3 regions of the Sodalis sp. RH24 genome follow, and region 3 is predicted to be linked to each of the others. Evidence: predicted binding sites of a transcription regulator. Region 3 holds the regulator's gene; each other region holds the start of a gene.
The links. Region 3 encodes sigma-54, which starts transcription at its own class of promoters, with help from an activator protein. Its sites were predicted from a motif close to GTTGGCACANNTTTCGCTNT; they were not measured.
Positions count from the first base shown of each region.

Region 1: glnA (glutamate--ammonia ligase) is a predicted target of sigma-54. The motif match lies at 2,675-2,694, and genes of this name have one in related genera.
Region 2: glnK (P-II family nitrogen regulator) is a predicted target of sigma-54. The motif match lies at 1,754-1,773, and genes of this name have one in related genera.

Region 1 covers NZ_CP178729.1:3,507,910-3,512,837, reverse strand. The annotation lists gene glnL (nitrogen regulation protein NR(II)) at 1-1,022, opposite strand, end outside; gene glnA (glutamate--ammonia ligase) at 1,160-2,569, opposite strand; gene typA (translational GTPase TypA) at 2,966-4,789, shown strand; gene deoR (DNA-binding transcriptional repressor DeoR) at 4,868-4,928, opposite strand, start outside.
Region 2 covers NZ_CP178729.1:2,151,904-2,156,831, forward strand. The annotation lists gene amtB (ammonium transporter AmtB) at 36-1,322, opposite strand; gene glnK (P-II family nitrogen regulator) at 1,364-1,702, opposite strand; gene ACL2XG_RS09955 (SmdB family multidrug efflux ABC transporter permease/ATP-binding protein) at 2,023-3,804, opposite strand; gene ACL2XG_RS09960 (SmdA family multidrug ABC transporter permease/ATP-binding protein) at 3,797-4,928, opposite strand, start outside.
Region 3 covers NZ_CP178729.1:4,213,196-4,218,123, forward strand. The annotation lists gene ACL2XG_RS19125 (BglG family transcription antiterminator) at 1-731, shown strand, start outside; gene npr (PTS phosphocarrier protein NPr) at 732-1,004, opposite strand; gene rapZ (RNase adapter RapZ) at 1,001-1,855, opposite strand; gene ptsN (PTS IIA-like nitrogen regulatory protein PtsN) at 1,967-2,446, opposite strand; gene hpf (ribosome hibernation promoting factor) at 2,553-2,840, opposite strand; gene rpoN (RNA polymerase factor sigma-54) at 2,864-4,297, opposite strand; gene lptB (LPS export ABC transporter ATP-binding protein) at 4,345-4,928, opposite strand, start outside.

The DNA.
Region 1 (4,928 bases), 710 kb from region 3:
AATTCGGTATGCCCCGGCCAACTGTTGAATTCAATTTTACCCGAATTTTGATCGATAAGACTGCGGGCAATGGATAACCCTAAACCGGTCCCGCCCTCACGGCCGCTGACCATGGGGTAGAACAGCGTATCCTGTAATTGCGCCGGTACGCCCGGGCCGTCGTCTTCTATATCAATTCGCGCTACCAAACGATAACGAACGCCGTGCAACGTTAACTGGAACGCGGTACGGGTGCGTATCGTGATCGTGCCACCGTCTTCACCCAGCGCCTGCAGCGAATTACGGGTAATATTCAGCAATACCTGTTCCATTTGATCGGGATCGTGAGCCAGTTCAGGCAGGCTGGGATCGTAATCCCGCAGGAGAGTGACGTTATCCGGCTTTTCCAGCGAGACCAGTTGGAAAACCCGCTCGGCCACCTGGTGAATGCTTTGCGTAACGTGCATGCCGGGCTGCTGCGGCCCGAGCAATCGGTCGACCAGGTTGCGCAGGCGGTCGGCCTGTTCAATGATCACCTTGGTGTATTCCAGCAGCGAGGGATCGGGCAATGCTTTGGCCAGCAGTTGCGCCGCGCCGCGCAGACCGCCCAGCGGGTTTTTGATTTCATGGGCCAGGCCGCGCACCAGATCCCGTGCCGCCACCTGCTGGGCATGCTGAATCTGTTCCTGGCTGAGGCGGCGCTGATTATCCATCGGCGCCAGCTCCATCAGGAAAAAATCCTCGGGCAGGCGTTGCACGGTAAGGGAAAGGATATGCGCCCGCCCGTCAACCACCAACGTGACCTCGTTATCGGTAAACCCCTGGCCGGCGTTAAGGCTTTCGCGCATCAGTTCGACGTTGAGCGAAAAATAGCCCAGCAGCTCAGGCAACGGCGTGCCAAAAAGCTTGCGCGAGCTTTGCGCTAAAAGTTGTTGCGCCGCCGGATTGGCGTAATGAACGGCAAGGTCATTATCCAGCAGCAATATGCTGTTGATCAGGGAATTAAGGATCTGCCCAGCATCGGGCAATGAGCCTGTAGCCATAAAGCAGTCTCCCGCACTCTACCAGTGCATTTAGTCCGTTATGTCGTCATGCGCATGGCTGCGCGCAAGCTTTGCTGGAGAAAAAAGCCCATCCGAAGATGGGCTGAAAGTTTCCACGGCAACAAAAAAACGTCAAGTTATACGCTGTAATACAGCTCGAATTCCACCGGATGCGGCGTCATGCGAATACGGTCTACTTCTTCCGTGCGTAAAGTGATATAGGCGTCGATGGAGTCGTCGGTGAAAACACCGCCACGGGTCAGGAACTCGCGATCCGCGTCCAGCGCCTTAAGGGCTTCTTCCAGCGAACCGGCCACCTGTGGGATTTCTTTCGCTTCTTCCGGCGGCAGATCGTAGAGGTTTTTGTCCATGGCATCGCCAGGATGGATTTTGTTGATAACCCCGTCCAGACCGGCCATCAGCAGGGCGGCAAACGCCAGGTATGGGTTGGCGGCCGGGTCCGGGAAGCGCACTTCGATACGACGGGCTTTCGGGCTGGCGACCACCGGGATACGGATGGAGGCTGAGCGGTTGCGGGCGGAGTAGGCCAGCATAACCGGCGCTTCATATCCCGGGACCAGACGCTTGTAGGAGTTGGTGGTCGGGTTGGTCAGGGCGTTGATGGCCTTGGCATGTTTGATGACGCCGCCAATGTAGAACAAGGCGGTTTCGGACAGGCCGCCGTACTTGTCGCCGGAGAACAGGTTATTGCCGTCTTTGGTCAACGACATATGGCAGTGCATGCCCGAGCCGTTATCGCCGAACATCGGTTTCGGCATAAAGGTCGCCGTTTTGCCGAAGGCATGGGCAACGTTATGCACGACATATTTATAAATTTGGATCTCGTCGGCTTTTTTCGTCAGGCTGTTGAAGCGGGTGGCGATTTCGTTCTGGCCGGCGGTGGCGACTTCATGGTGATGAGCTTCAACCACCAGGCCCATTTCTTCCAGGGTCAAACACATGGCGGAACGCAGATCCTGTGATGAATCCACCGGGGGAACCGGGAAATAACCGCCTTTGATGCCGGGACGATGGCCTTTATTGCCGCCTTCGTAAACTTTATCGGTATTCCATGCGGCTTCAACGTCGTCAATAGCGACATGGGAACCGGAAATGGACGAACCAAAGCGGATATCGTCAAACAGGAAAAATTCAGGTTCCGGCCCAAACAGCACGGTATCGGCAATGCCGGAGGTTTTCAGAAACTCTTCGGCGCGTTTGGCGATGGAACGCGGGTCGCGATCGTAGCCTTGCATGGTGGCAGGCTCAAGGATGTCGCAACGGATAATCAGGGTGGTTTCTTCATAGAAGGGGTCGAGCATCGCCGTGCTGGCATCGGGCATCAGCACCATGTCGGACTCGTTAATGCCTTTCCAGCCGCCAATGGAGGAGCCGTCAAACATTTTTCCATCTTCAAAGAAGTCGGCATCTACCTGATGGGCTGGTATAGTGACGTGCTGTTCTTTACCTTTCGTATCAGTGAAACGCAGGTCGACGAATTTTACTTCGTGCTCGTTAAGCATCGTCAAAACGTGTTCAGCGGACATAACTTGTATTCTCCCGGATGTGCCATTGTCGTCGTGGAACGAAATCGTATGGATCGAATTTTATTTAACTTAGCTGGGCTAGGCTAAACTGGACTGGTATAAACAGTAGCTAAAAGTGTGCCAACATTGCCAAAATGATGAGAAGGGCCGCGTTTCCGGCCTTATTAACCAAAGTCCGCCTGCACCAGATTGGTGGGATAGCGCTATATTAGTGCATTTGGGCAGTAAGTGGGCACTATTTTGGTGCAATAAATGGGGCGAGGTGAAATAATGCACTGAGAAAGGGATGACGAAGCGTCAAAAATGACGCAAATGCAGAGATCGTCGCGATCTTGTTTAGTCCCTCGCTTATTACGTGTACAATAACGCGCTATTTCTAATGCCTGAGGCAAAGTTGTGATCGAAAATTTGCGTAACATCGCCATCATCGCGCACGTCGACCATGGTAAAACTACCCTGGTCGATAAGCTGTTGCAACAATCCGGAACATTGGGTGACCGCAACGACGCCACCGAGCGCGTCATGGACTCCAACGATTTGGAGAAAGAGCGCGGGATTACCATCCTCGCTAAAAATACCGCTATTAACTGGCACGACTACCGTATCAACATCGTTGATACCCCCGGACATGCCGATTTCGGCGGCGAGGTTGAGCGCGTGATGTCCATGGTTGACTCGGTATTGCTGCTGGTCGACGCCATGGACGGACCCATGCCGCAAACCCGGTTCGTGACCCAGAAAGCCTTTGCCTATGGTCTCAAACCCATTGTGGTCATCAATAAAGTCGACCGTCCCGGCGCCCGCCCTGATTGGGTAGTGGACCAGGTGTTTGATTTATTTGTCAACCTCGGCGCAACCGATGAGCAACTGGATTTTCCGATCATATATGCCTCCGCGTTAAACGGTGTTGCGGGCTATGAGCACGAGAACATGGCCAGCGACATGACCCCGCTGTTTGAATCCATCGTCAAGAACGTCGAAGCGCCGAACGTCGACAGCGACGGCGCGTTCCAGATGCAGATTTCGCAGCTTGACTACAACAGCTATGTTGGCGTCATCGGTATCGGCCGCATCAAACGCGGCTCGGTTAAACCGAACCAGTCTGTTACCATCATCGACCATGAAGGTAAGCGTCGCAACGGCAAAGTGGGCCAGGTGCTGGGCCATATGGGCCTGCTGCGCATCGAGTCCAAGCTGGCGGAAGCGGGTGATATCATCGCCGTTACCGGCCTTGGCGAGCTGAATATCTCCGATACCATTTGCGATCAGGCCCTGGTCGAAGCGTTGCCGCCGCTGACGGTGGACGAACCTACCGTTTCCATGTCGTTCGGCGTCAACACCTCGCCGTTCTGCGGCAAGGAAGGCAAATACGTCACCTCCCGCCAGATCCTTGAGCGCCTGAACAAAGAGCTGGTGCACAACGTGGCCCTGCGCGTGGAAGAAACCGTCGATCCGGATACCTTCCTGGTCTCGGGCCGCGGCGAGCTGCATTTGTCGGTGCTGATCGAAAACATGCGGCGTGAAGGTTTTGAAATCGCCGTATCGCGCCCGAAAGTTATCTATCGTACCGTCGACGGCAAGAAACAAGAGCCGTTCGAACAGGTTACCCTGGATATCGAAGAACAGAACCAGGGCCCGGTTATGGAAGCCATGGGCATCCGTAAAGGTGAAATGCGCGATATGCTGCCGGATGGCAAAGGACGCATCCGTCTTGATTACATCATCCCCAGCCGCGGCTTGATTGGTTTTCGTACCGACTTTTTAACCATGACGTCCGGCACCGGCCTGCTGTATTCGTCGTTCAGCCATTATGACGATGTCCGTCCGGGTGAAATCGGCCAACGCCAGAACGGCGTGATGATTTCCAACGGCCAGGGCAAAGCGGTAGCCTACGCCTTGTACAGCCTGCAGGATCGCGGCCGTTTGTTCCTGGGCCACGGCGCGGAAGTGTATGAAGGCCAGATTATCGGCATCCACACCCGTTCCAACGACCTGACGGTAAACTGCCTGACAGGTAAAAAACTGACCAACATGCGTGCTTCCGGCACCGATGAGGCCACGACGCTGGTGACCCCGATCAAGATGTCGCTGGAACAGGCCCTGGAGTTTATCGATGATGATGAACTGGTGGAAGTGACTCCGCTGTCCGTGCGTTTACGTAAACGTCATTTGACCGAAAATGACCGTAAACGCGCTAACCGTTCGGGTAAAGAAGCTTAAACCCGTCGGCCCAGGCGGCGATAACGTAACAATGCCGGTCTGCGTAAGCAGCCCGGCATTTTTTTGCCCGTCGTTCAGCTATTCCCGGCGATAAAGCAGCCTGATGTCATGCTGTTGGCAATACTCATGAAATTTCGGC
Region 2 (4,928 bases), 2.1 Mb from region 3:
TGGCCGGTTATCGTGCCCCGGCGCTGCATAGAAAATTATTCGTTATAGGCATTTTCGCCATGGCTGTTGACGTCCAGGCCTTCGCGTTCCTGTTCTTCGGACACACGCAGCCCCACCACCATATCGGCAATCTTGAAGCCGATAAAGGCCACGACGCCGGACCAGACCAGACAGACGATCACGCTGAACAGCTGAACCCAGAGCTGGTGCCCCATGGTAACACCCTGAGCGTAACCCACGCCGCCGAGCGAGGCGGAAGTGAATACGCCGGTCAGCAGGCAGCCTACGATACCGCACACGCCGTGCACGCCGAATACGTCGCAGACATCATCCACCCGCAGCCATTTTTTCAGGGCAACCACACCCCAAAGCCCGGCTACGCCGCCCACCAGGCCAATGACCAGTGCGCCACCGACGCCGACGGTGCCGGCGGCAGGAGTGATGGCGACCAGACCGGCGATACAACCGGAGCAGGCGCCCAGCAAGGAAGGCTTGCCGCGCAGCATCCACTCAACAAACACCCAGGACAGGATGGCGCCGGCGGTAGCCATGACGGTATTGAGGAAAGCCAGTGCGGCAATTTCGTTGGCAGCGCTGGCGGAACCGGCGTTGAAGCCGAACCAGCCGACATACAGGATCGCGGTACCGGTAAAGACCATCGGCAGGTTATGCGGCTTAAACGCTTCCTTGCCGAAACCTGAGCGTTTGCCCAGCATATAGGCACCCACCAAACCGGCACTCGCCGCATTGATATGAACGACAGTACCCCCGGCGAAGTCCAGCGCGCCCTGCGCCGCCAGATAACCGCCTGCCCAAACCATATGCGCCATCGGCAGGTAGGAAAAGGTCAGCCATACCAGCACAAAAATCAGCACCGCGGAGAAACGAATACGTTCCGCCAGGGCGCCGACAATCAGACCGACGGTAATACAGGCAAACGAACATTGAAACGCGACGTGGATCAGTTGATAGAACGTACCGGTCAGCGCCGTCAGCTCAATATTCTTCAACATGGTCCAACCGAACCCGCCGAAAAACGGATTGCCCTCGCTAAAGGCCAGGGAGTAACCGTAAATCAGCCACAGCACGCAGACCATGGCGAAGGTGACCGCAACCTGGGTCAACATCGACAGCACGTTTTTGGCGCGCAGCAGGCCGCCGTAAAACAAGGCAATCCCCGGTAAAGTCATAAACAGCACCAAAGCGGTGCTTATCATCATAAAAGCGTTATCGGCCTTGTCAGCAACAGGCGCTGCGGCCATGGCCCATGTCGGCAACAATGCTACTGCGCCGAGGCTGGTCAATGAGACAAGTTTCTTCATTTTCATTCATCCCTATCCACAAAATTCGCGCGTGTGTGTCGTTAAAGTGCTGCTTCGTCGGTCTCTCCGGTACGAATCCGGATGACCCGTTGTAGCTCAGCAACAAAAATCTTGCCGTCGCCGATCTTTCCGGTATACGCCGCTTTACTGATGACATCGATAACTTCATCTAGCTGATCGTCGGCAATGGCGATATCAATTTTTACCTTGGGCAGGAAATTAACGCTGTATTCGGCCCCGCGATACAGCTCTGCATGGCCCTTTTGCCGTCCAAAGCCTTTGACCTCGGTGACCGTCAGCCCTTGAATGCCCACAGCAGAAAGCGCTTCTCGCACGTCTTCTAATTTAAATGGTTTAATCACCACGGTTACCAGCTTCATATGTTCCCCCTCAAGAATTTGGATCTGAACTCGCGATCGCTACGCCTGAGTAAAGCAAAGCATGTGCCACAAATGTTTTGAAATAGAAATTTACCGTTGGACGCCCGCCGATACAGCAAAACCCGCCTCAGGCGCAGCATTGGCTCCGGCGACGCGCAAAAATATACCAGCGAGGCGCACTGTATTAGTGCACTACGCCAGATTACGGTGCAGAAAGGGGAATATCGGCGCCGGGATGCTCAATCCCGGTGCGCGCTGCGCTTAAGCGCCCAGCATGCTTATCCGCGGCTACCCACGGGCGGCACATCCGTCGCACATCGTCAGCCGTGCCCCGCGCCGGCCACCCTGACGTCGGCGGCGAGCGCCCTGCCGGCCTGCTGCAGTTGATACATCTGGAAATAGCGGCCCTGCTGCGTTAACAACGCCTCGTGGGAGCCCCGCTCCACCGCTTCGCCACGGTGTAGCACCAGAATTTCGTCAGCCTCGACGATGGTGGATAAGCGGTGCGCGATAACCACCAGGGTGGTCTGGTGGCGGATAGCCGCCAGCGCCCGCTGGATCGCCTGCTCGGTGCCGGAGTCGATATTGGCGGTGGCCTCGTCGAGGATCAGGATTTGCGGAGTGAGGACCAGAACCCTGGCCATGGCCAGCAGCTGTTTTTGCCCGACCGACAGGGTATTGCCCTGCTCGCCGAGGCCGGCGTGGATGCCGCCCGGCATGGATCTGACCAGTTCCGCCAGTTGCACCTGTTCCAAGGCATGCCAGGCCCTGGATTCGCTGATATCACGCCCCAGGGTAATATTGGTGAATACAGTGTCCGCCATGACCACCGGGTCCTGCTGGACGATGGCGACGCCTTGCCTGAGCACCCGGTGCGACAGGCTGGCGATGGGCCGGCCGTCGAGCAACAGCGCGCCCTCGCTGATGGGATAATAGCCCATCATTAAATTAGCCAGGGTGCTTTTACCGCTGCCGGTATGCCCCACCAGCGCGATAAAGCGCCGGGATGGCACCGACAGGGAAATATGCCGCAATACCGGCGTGGCATTGCGGTAGGAAAAGCTGAGGTCGCGAATATCAATACGTCCGCTGATCAAGGGCCGGTCGTCGTCGCCGTACTGCTGCCGGTCGCCGTCCATCAGTTCAAAGATGCGCTCGCCCGCCACCACGGCCTGCTGCAGCATCGATTGCTGGGTGGTCAGTTCAATCAGCGGCTCATTTAAGCGGCCGAGATAATTGATAAAGGCATACAGTACCCCGACCCCGACGGTGCCCGCCGGGCTGAAGCTAAACAGCATCAGCAGCCCGCATAATACCAACGCCGACAGCAGGCTCAGGAGCGGGCGCAGCAAAAAGCCCTCAAGCCTCAGGGTCTGCATCCGCGCCAGGTAATGGGCGTGGCTGGCTTGCGCCAGCCGTTGGCCGAAACGCCCCTGCTGGCGAAACTGCTGGATGACGCTCATGCCGCTTATCGCTTCATTAAAGCCATTGTTGATATCCGCCAGATAGGCGCGCAGGCGACGCACGATCGGGGTGCTGAAATGCTGATACACCGTCATTACCAGCGCCACCACGGGGAAGATCACCATCGAAATGGCGGCCATGCGCCAGTCCAGCATAAACATCGCAATAAGCATGGCGCCCACCAGGGCGATACAGCGCAGCACCGTCGCCATCACCGTGACGTAAAGATCCTTGACCACCTCGGTATCATTGGTCACCCGCGAGATAAGCTGGCCCACCGGCTGGGTATCAAACGCGCTCAGCGGCTGGCGCAGCGCGGCATCCATTACCTCGGTGCGCAGTTGCTGCACCACGTCGAGCGCCGTTTGGTTGAACAACAGCGCCTGGTAGTAGCGCAGGGACGCGGACACCATCTGCAGGGCGATATAACCCAGCGCCAGCCCGGTCACCAGCAGCGGCGGAAAGGTTTTCAGCGGTACGACCCGGTCGATAAAAAAGCTGATCACCACCGGGCCGGCGACTTCCGCGCCGGCCGCCAGCCACAGCATGACCACCGCCAGCGTCAGCGGTTTGCGGTAAGGCCGGCTGTAGGCCAGCAGCCGTTTCAGCGTCGGCCACAGGGTTTGCCATTTACGCATCGGCCGCCTCCTGCCCGTCCGGATCGGCGCTGAGCGCTGCTTCCAACTGCTGGTAGCGGAACATATCCCGATACCAGCCCTCTTCCTGCAGCAGATGCTGATGTTCGCCCCGCTGGGCAAGGGTGCCGTGGCGCAGCACGACGATTTCATCGGCCGCATTCAGCGCCGACAGCCGGTGGGCGGTAATGATCAGGGTACGTCCCTCGCCCCACTGCCTGAGATTGCGCAAGATGGTATGTTCGGTACGCCCGTCCACGGCGGAGAGCGCGTCGTCGAATATCAGGATTTCCGCCTCCAGCAGCAGGGCGCGGGCAATGGACAGACGCTGTTTTTGCCCGCCGGACAGCATCACGCCCCGCTCGCCCACTTCGGTTTCATAGCCCTGCGGCAGCCGCAGGATATCCTCATGCACGCAGGCAAGGGTCGCCGCCCGCTCGATTTGCTCCCGGGTGGCGTCCGGCCGGCCGAGGGCGATATTACGCGCCACGCTATCGGAAAATAAAAACGGCGTCTGGCTGACCACCGCCAGGCGGCTATGCCACTGATCAAGGGAGACATCGGCAAGGGACATACCGTGGAAACGGATCTCGCCCCGGGTCACGTCAAAATGCCGCTGCAGCAGCGATAACAGCGTGCTTTTACCGGCGCCGGTCGGGCCGCAGATACCCAGCACCCGTCCCGGCGCCAGCCGCAAATGGATATTATTCAATGTCGGCTGCGGCGTGTGCGGATAGCTGAAGCTGTCGACGTCGACCTCAAGGACGCCGCGTCCGGGGGGAAGCATTTCCTTACCGTCCCTGACCTGAGGAGCCTCGTCCAGCGTTTGGCGGATCCGGCTATAGGCGGCGCTGCCCCGCTCGACAATATTAAACATCCAGGCTAATGCCAGCATCGGCCAAATCATCAGGCCCAGATACATAATAAAGCTGGTTAACTGCCCAAGCGTCAGCAGATCGTTCATCACCATCCAACTGCCGCCCCCGATGGCCAGCAGGTTAGAAAAGCCGACGGTCAGGTAAATGGTGGGATCGAAACGCGCGTCAATGCGCGCCACGCGCATATTTTTTGCGCCGGCGTCGGCGGCCACCTGCACAAACCGCTCCGACTGGTATCCCTCCAGACCG
Region 3 (4,928 bases):
TCGGCTACCAGCGCCATCCGCAGGCGCTGCTGGTCTGCGACAGCGGCAACTCGACGGTGCGCATGATCCAGGCGATGCTCAAGCGCAAATATCCGCAGATTGCCGTGACGCAGGTGATTTCATTACGGGAATATGACAAGCTGCCGGCGCTGGAGGAGGATTTTGTCATTTCCACCGTCAGGATCGGTGAAAAAAACAAACCGGTGATGGTGCTGGCGCCGTTCCCCAGCGACTATCAGCTCGAACAGCTGGGCAAACTGGTGCTGGTGGATCGCACCCGCCCTTATATGCTGGAAAAGTTCTTTTCTGAACAGCATTTTATGATTGTCGACCGGCCGCTGACCCAGCAGGCGCTGTTTAAGCAGGTATGCGGCCAGCTGAAGCGGGAAGGGGTTGTGGATAAGGATTTTTATCCCTCGGTGGTGGAGCGCGAGGCTATCGTCAGTACCCTGTTGGGCGACGGCATTGCGCTGCCGCATTCCCTGGGGCTGCTGGCCAGGCAGACGGTGATTTACACCATTCTGGCGCCGCAGGGCATAGCCTGGGGCGATAATGAAACCGCCTACGTGATTTTCCTGCTGGCGATCAATAAGACCGATTATGAAGAGGCGATGGCGATCTATGAGCTGTTCGTCACCTTCGTGCGCGAGCGCTCCATGCCCAGGCTGCGCGACAGTCGCGATTTCGCCGGCTTCAAGGCGGTGGCCATCGATAGCCTGAGCCGCGCGTGATCAGTCTTCGTCGAAACCGGCGTTAAACAGCTCGATCACCGCCGCCAGCGCCTGTATCTCATCCGGGCCGGTGGCCTCCACCTCGATCACCCGGCCTTTGGCCGAGTCCAGCATCAGCAGGGCGATAACGCTGCTGGCTTCCGCTTCGGTGCCGCTATCGTTGCGCAGCAACACCTCCGCGTCAAAGCTTTGCACCAGATCGAATAGCTTCATTGCCGGCCGGGCGTGCATGCCCAGGCGGTTCTTGATTTCCACCGTTTGTTTAACCGTCATGGTTTGCGCTTTTCCAGGGTGCGGTGCCGGGACTGGACGTTTTTACCGCGTGAACGGAAATAGTCCGCCAGCTGCTCGGCCACGTAGACCGAGCGGTGTTTGCCGCCGGTGCAGCCAATGGCCACGGTCAGGTAGCTGCGGTTATTGGTTTCCAGCATCGGCAACCATAACTCCAGGTAACTGCGGGTTTGATAGATAAAATTATGCACTTCGGTATGGCGGTCGAGAAAGGCCGCCACCGGCTTATCCAGCCCGGTCATCGGCCGCAGTTTGGGATCCCAGTGCGGGTTGGGCAGGAAACGCACGTCGAAAACATAATCGGCGTCGATGGGCAGGCCGTGCTTATAGCCGAAAGACTCGAACACGATGGTCAGCTCGCGCTCGCGTTTGCCCAGCAGCCGGGCACGCAGCATTTCCGCCAGCTCATGCACCGACATTTCCGTGGTATCGATAATCAGATCCGCGCGGGAGCGCAGCGGTTCCAGCAGTTCATTCTCTTCATCAATGGCGCTTTCCAGCGACAGGTTCTTGCTGGATAACGGATGCAGGCGCCGGGTATCGCTATACCGCCTGATTAGGGTGCTGCGATCGGCGTCGAGGAACAACAGCTGCGGCGAAAAGCTTTGCGGCAGGTTGTCCATGGCGTGCTCGAAAATCTCCGGCGTCTCGGGCATATTGCGCACATCAATGCTCACCGCGGCGGAGATATTCCGGTCGGCCAGCGTATTGGCCAATTGCGGCAGCAGCACCACCGGCAGGTTATCGACGCAATAAAACCCCATATCTTCCAGCGCGCGCAGCGCGACTGATTTCCCTGAACCGGATCGACCGCTGACAATCATCAGCACCATGACGACTCCCCTCTGGTATTTTTATTGACCCATTGGCCACGCTTGCCGTAATCGCGCCAATGACTCCCCGCTGGTCGGTACAGCGCCGGGCAGGCAATCCGACCCGGCGCGTTAAGACCCGGCTTCCGTTTCCGTCATTATGGCATACAGCTCTTCATCGCTTTGCGCGGCGCGCAGGCGACGGCAGACCGTTTTATCGGCCAGGCGCTTGGCCACCAGGGCCAGGGTGTGCAAATGGGTTTTACACTGCTCGGCCGGCACCAATAGCGCAAACAGCAAATCCACCGGTTGGTTATCTATCGCATCAAAGGCAATGGGCTGCTCCAGGCGGATAAACACACCGACCGCGCGCAGGGTGTCTTCTTCCAGCTTGCCGTGCGGGATGGCGATACCGTTGCCGATACCGGTACTGCCCATGCGTTCACGGGTCAATACGGCCTCGAACACCACCTGCGGCGCCAGGTTGAGCTGCTTGGCCGCCAGCTCGCTGATAATTTCCAGCGCGCGCTTTTTGCTCTGGCAGTGGATGGAGCCGCGGGTGCACTCAAGGCTTAACACCGTGTTTATTTGCAAAGCTGTATCGTTAGTCATTTCATTTCACTTAAGGCGCTTGTTTCACCTTTAAGACTCATCGGCCCGTTATCGTACGGATAACGAGCCGATGTGAGGTTAGGTAGCGATAATGGCTACAGTGAATTCAGTACTGTTTCAGTTTCTCTTTATGTTTGTTCAACTGGCGCGTCAGCTTGTCGATCAGCAAATCGACGGCGGCATACATATCGTCCGCCTCTGACGTCGCGTGCAGCTCACCGCCGTTGACATGGATCGTCGCTTCGGCAATCTGCTGGACTTTTTCGATCTTCAGAACAATATATACCTGATTGATCCGGTCGAAGTATTGTTCCAGCTTGGAAAATTTCGTCGTCACGAAATCGCGCAAAGCATCGGTGATTTCAACGCGCTGTCCGGTAATATTCAGCTGCATAGTGTCTTCCTTCTCTGTAGAGGTCAAACCATTTGCTTACGCTGGTTTGACGGCGGGATGGACAAAGACTCTCGGTATTTTGCCACGGTTCGCCGCGCCACCATAATGCCCTGATCGGAAAGCAGGGTGGTCAGCTTGCTATCGCTTAGCGGCTTCGCCGGGTTTTCCGCGGCGATTAATTTTCTCACCAGCGCACGAATGGCCGTAGAAGACGCTTCGCCTCCCCCCTCGGTATTGACGTGGCTGGAGAAAAAATATTTCAGTTCAAAAATGCCGCGCGGGCTGTGCAGATATTTTTGCGTCGTGACGCGGGATATCGTCGATTCGTGCATCTCCACCGCCTGGGCGATATCCGCCAGCACCATGGGCCGCATATACTCCTCTCCCTGATCGAAAAACGCCTGTTGCTGCTCCACGATGCAGCGGGTCACTTTTAACAGCGTGTCATTACGACTTTCCAGGCTTTTGATCAACCAGCGCGCTTCCTGCAAATGGCTGCGGATAAATTGTCCGTCCGAGTCATTGCGGGTGGTATTGCCGAGCGCGGCGTATTGCTGGTTGATTTTAAGATTGGGAATGCTGTCGGTATTGAGCTCCACCGTCCAGCGATTATGCACCTTGCGCACCAGGACGTCCGGGATGACATATTGCGATTCGGTGGTATTGATTGACTGGCCGGGCCGGGGATCGAGGGATTGGATCAGCGCCATGGCGGATTTCAGCACGTCTTCCTTTAGGCGGGTGGATCGCAGCAGGCTGCGGAAATCATGGCTGGCCAGCAGATCGAGATAGTCGCTGACGATAAGCCTGGCTTCGTTCAGGTAAGGGAAATCCTTCGACAGCTGCGATAGCTGGATCAGCAGGCAATCCCGCAGATCCCGCGCCGCCACGCCCACCGGATCAAAGCGCTGCACGCGTTTTAATACCGCTTCCACTTCGTCCATGGTGACGCTGTCGTCGCCGATGCACTCGAGGATATCTTCCAGCGGCACCGTCAGGTAACCGGTTTCATCCACCGCGTCGACGATGGAGGTGGCAATGGCGATATCGGTATCGGAAAACGGCGTCAGCTCCACCTGCCACATCAGGTAATCCTGCAGGGTCTGGATGGTTTCGCCCTGGTAAATCGGCAGTTCTTCGTCGCGGTAGTCGGTGCCGGTGCCCGAGGGCGTGCCCGCCGAGTACATTTCGTCCCAGGTGGCGTCAAGCGGCAGTTCTTCCGGCATGTCCTTCTGCTCCATCGCCTCGCGGGTATCAAGCGATTCGCTGTCGGGTACGTCGTGTGAGTCTATTTCTTCATGGACATCGGTTTGCTCAAGTAAGGGGTTGCTTTCCAGCGCGGTTTGAATCTCCTGCTGAAGTTCAAGCGTAGACAGTTGCAGCAGGCGTATTGCTTGCTGTAACTGCGGAGTCATGGCGAGTTGCTGACTAAACCTGAGTTGCAAACCTTGCTTCATATAATGCGTCAATTAACCTCTTGGGGCTTTCACTTCAGGACACCTTATCAGAGGCGGAACTCTTCGCCCAGATAAACACGCTTCACCTGCTCGTCCTGAAGGATTTCGGCGGGTGTGCCATGGGCGATAAGATGTCCCTGGCTTACGATATAGGCGCGCTCGCAGACGTCCAATGTTTCGCGTACGTTATGATCGGTAATCAGCACGCCCAGGCCGCTATCGCGCAGATGTTCAATGATTTTCTTGATATCGATGACGGAAATCGGGTCGACGCCGGCAAAGGGCTCGTCAAGCAGGATGAATTTAGGGTTGGCCGCCAGGGCGCGGGCAATTTCCACCCGCCGCCGCTCGCCGCCGGATAATGATTGCCCCAGGTTATCGCGCAGATGGGCGATATGGAATTCTTCCATCAGCGCATTGGCGCGGTCGTCGCGCTGCGAAGCGCTGAGATCGTTTCTGATCTGCAATACCGCCATCAGGTTATCAAACACGCTCAGGCGGCGGAAAATCGACGCTTCCTGCGGCAGGTAGCCGATGCCGCGCCGGGCGCGGGTATGCAACGGCAGCAGGCTGATATCGTCGTCATCGATAATAATGCGCCCGGCGTCGCGCTGGATGATGCCGACCACCA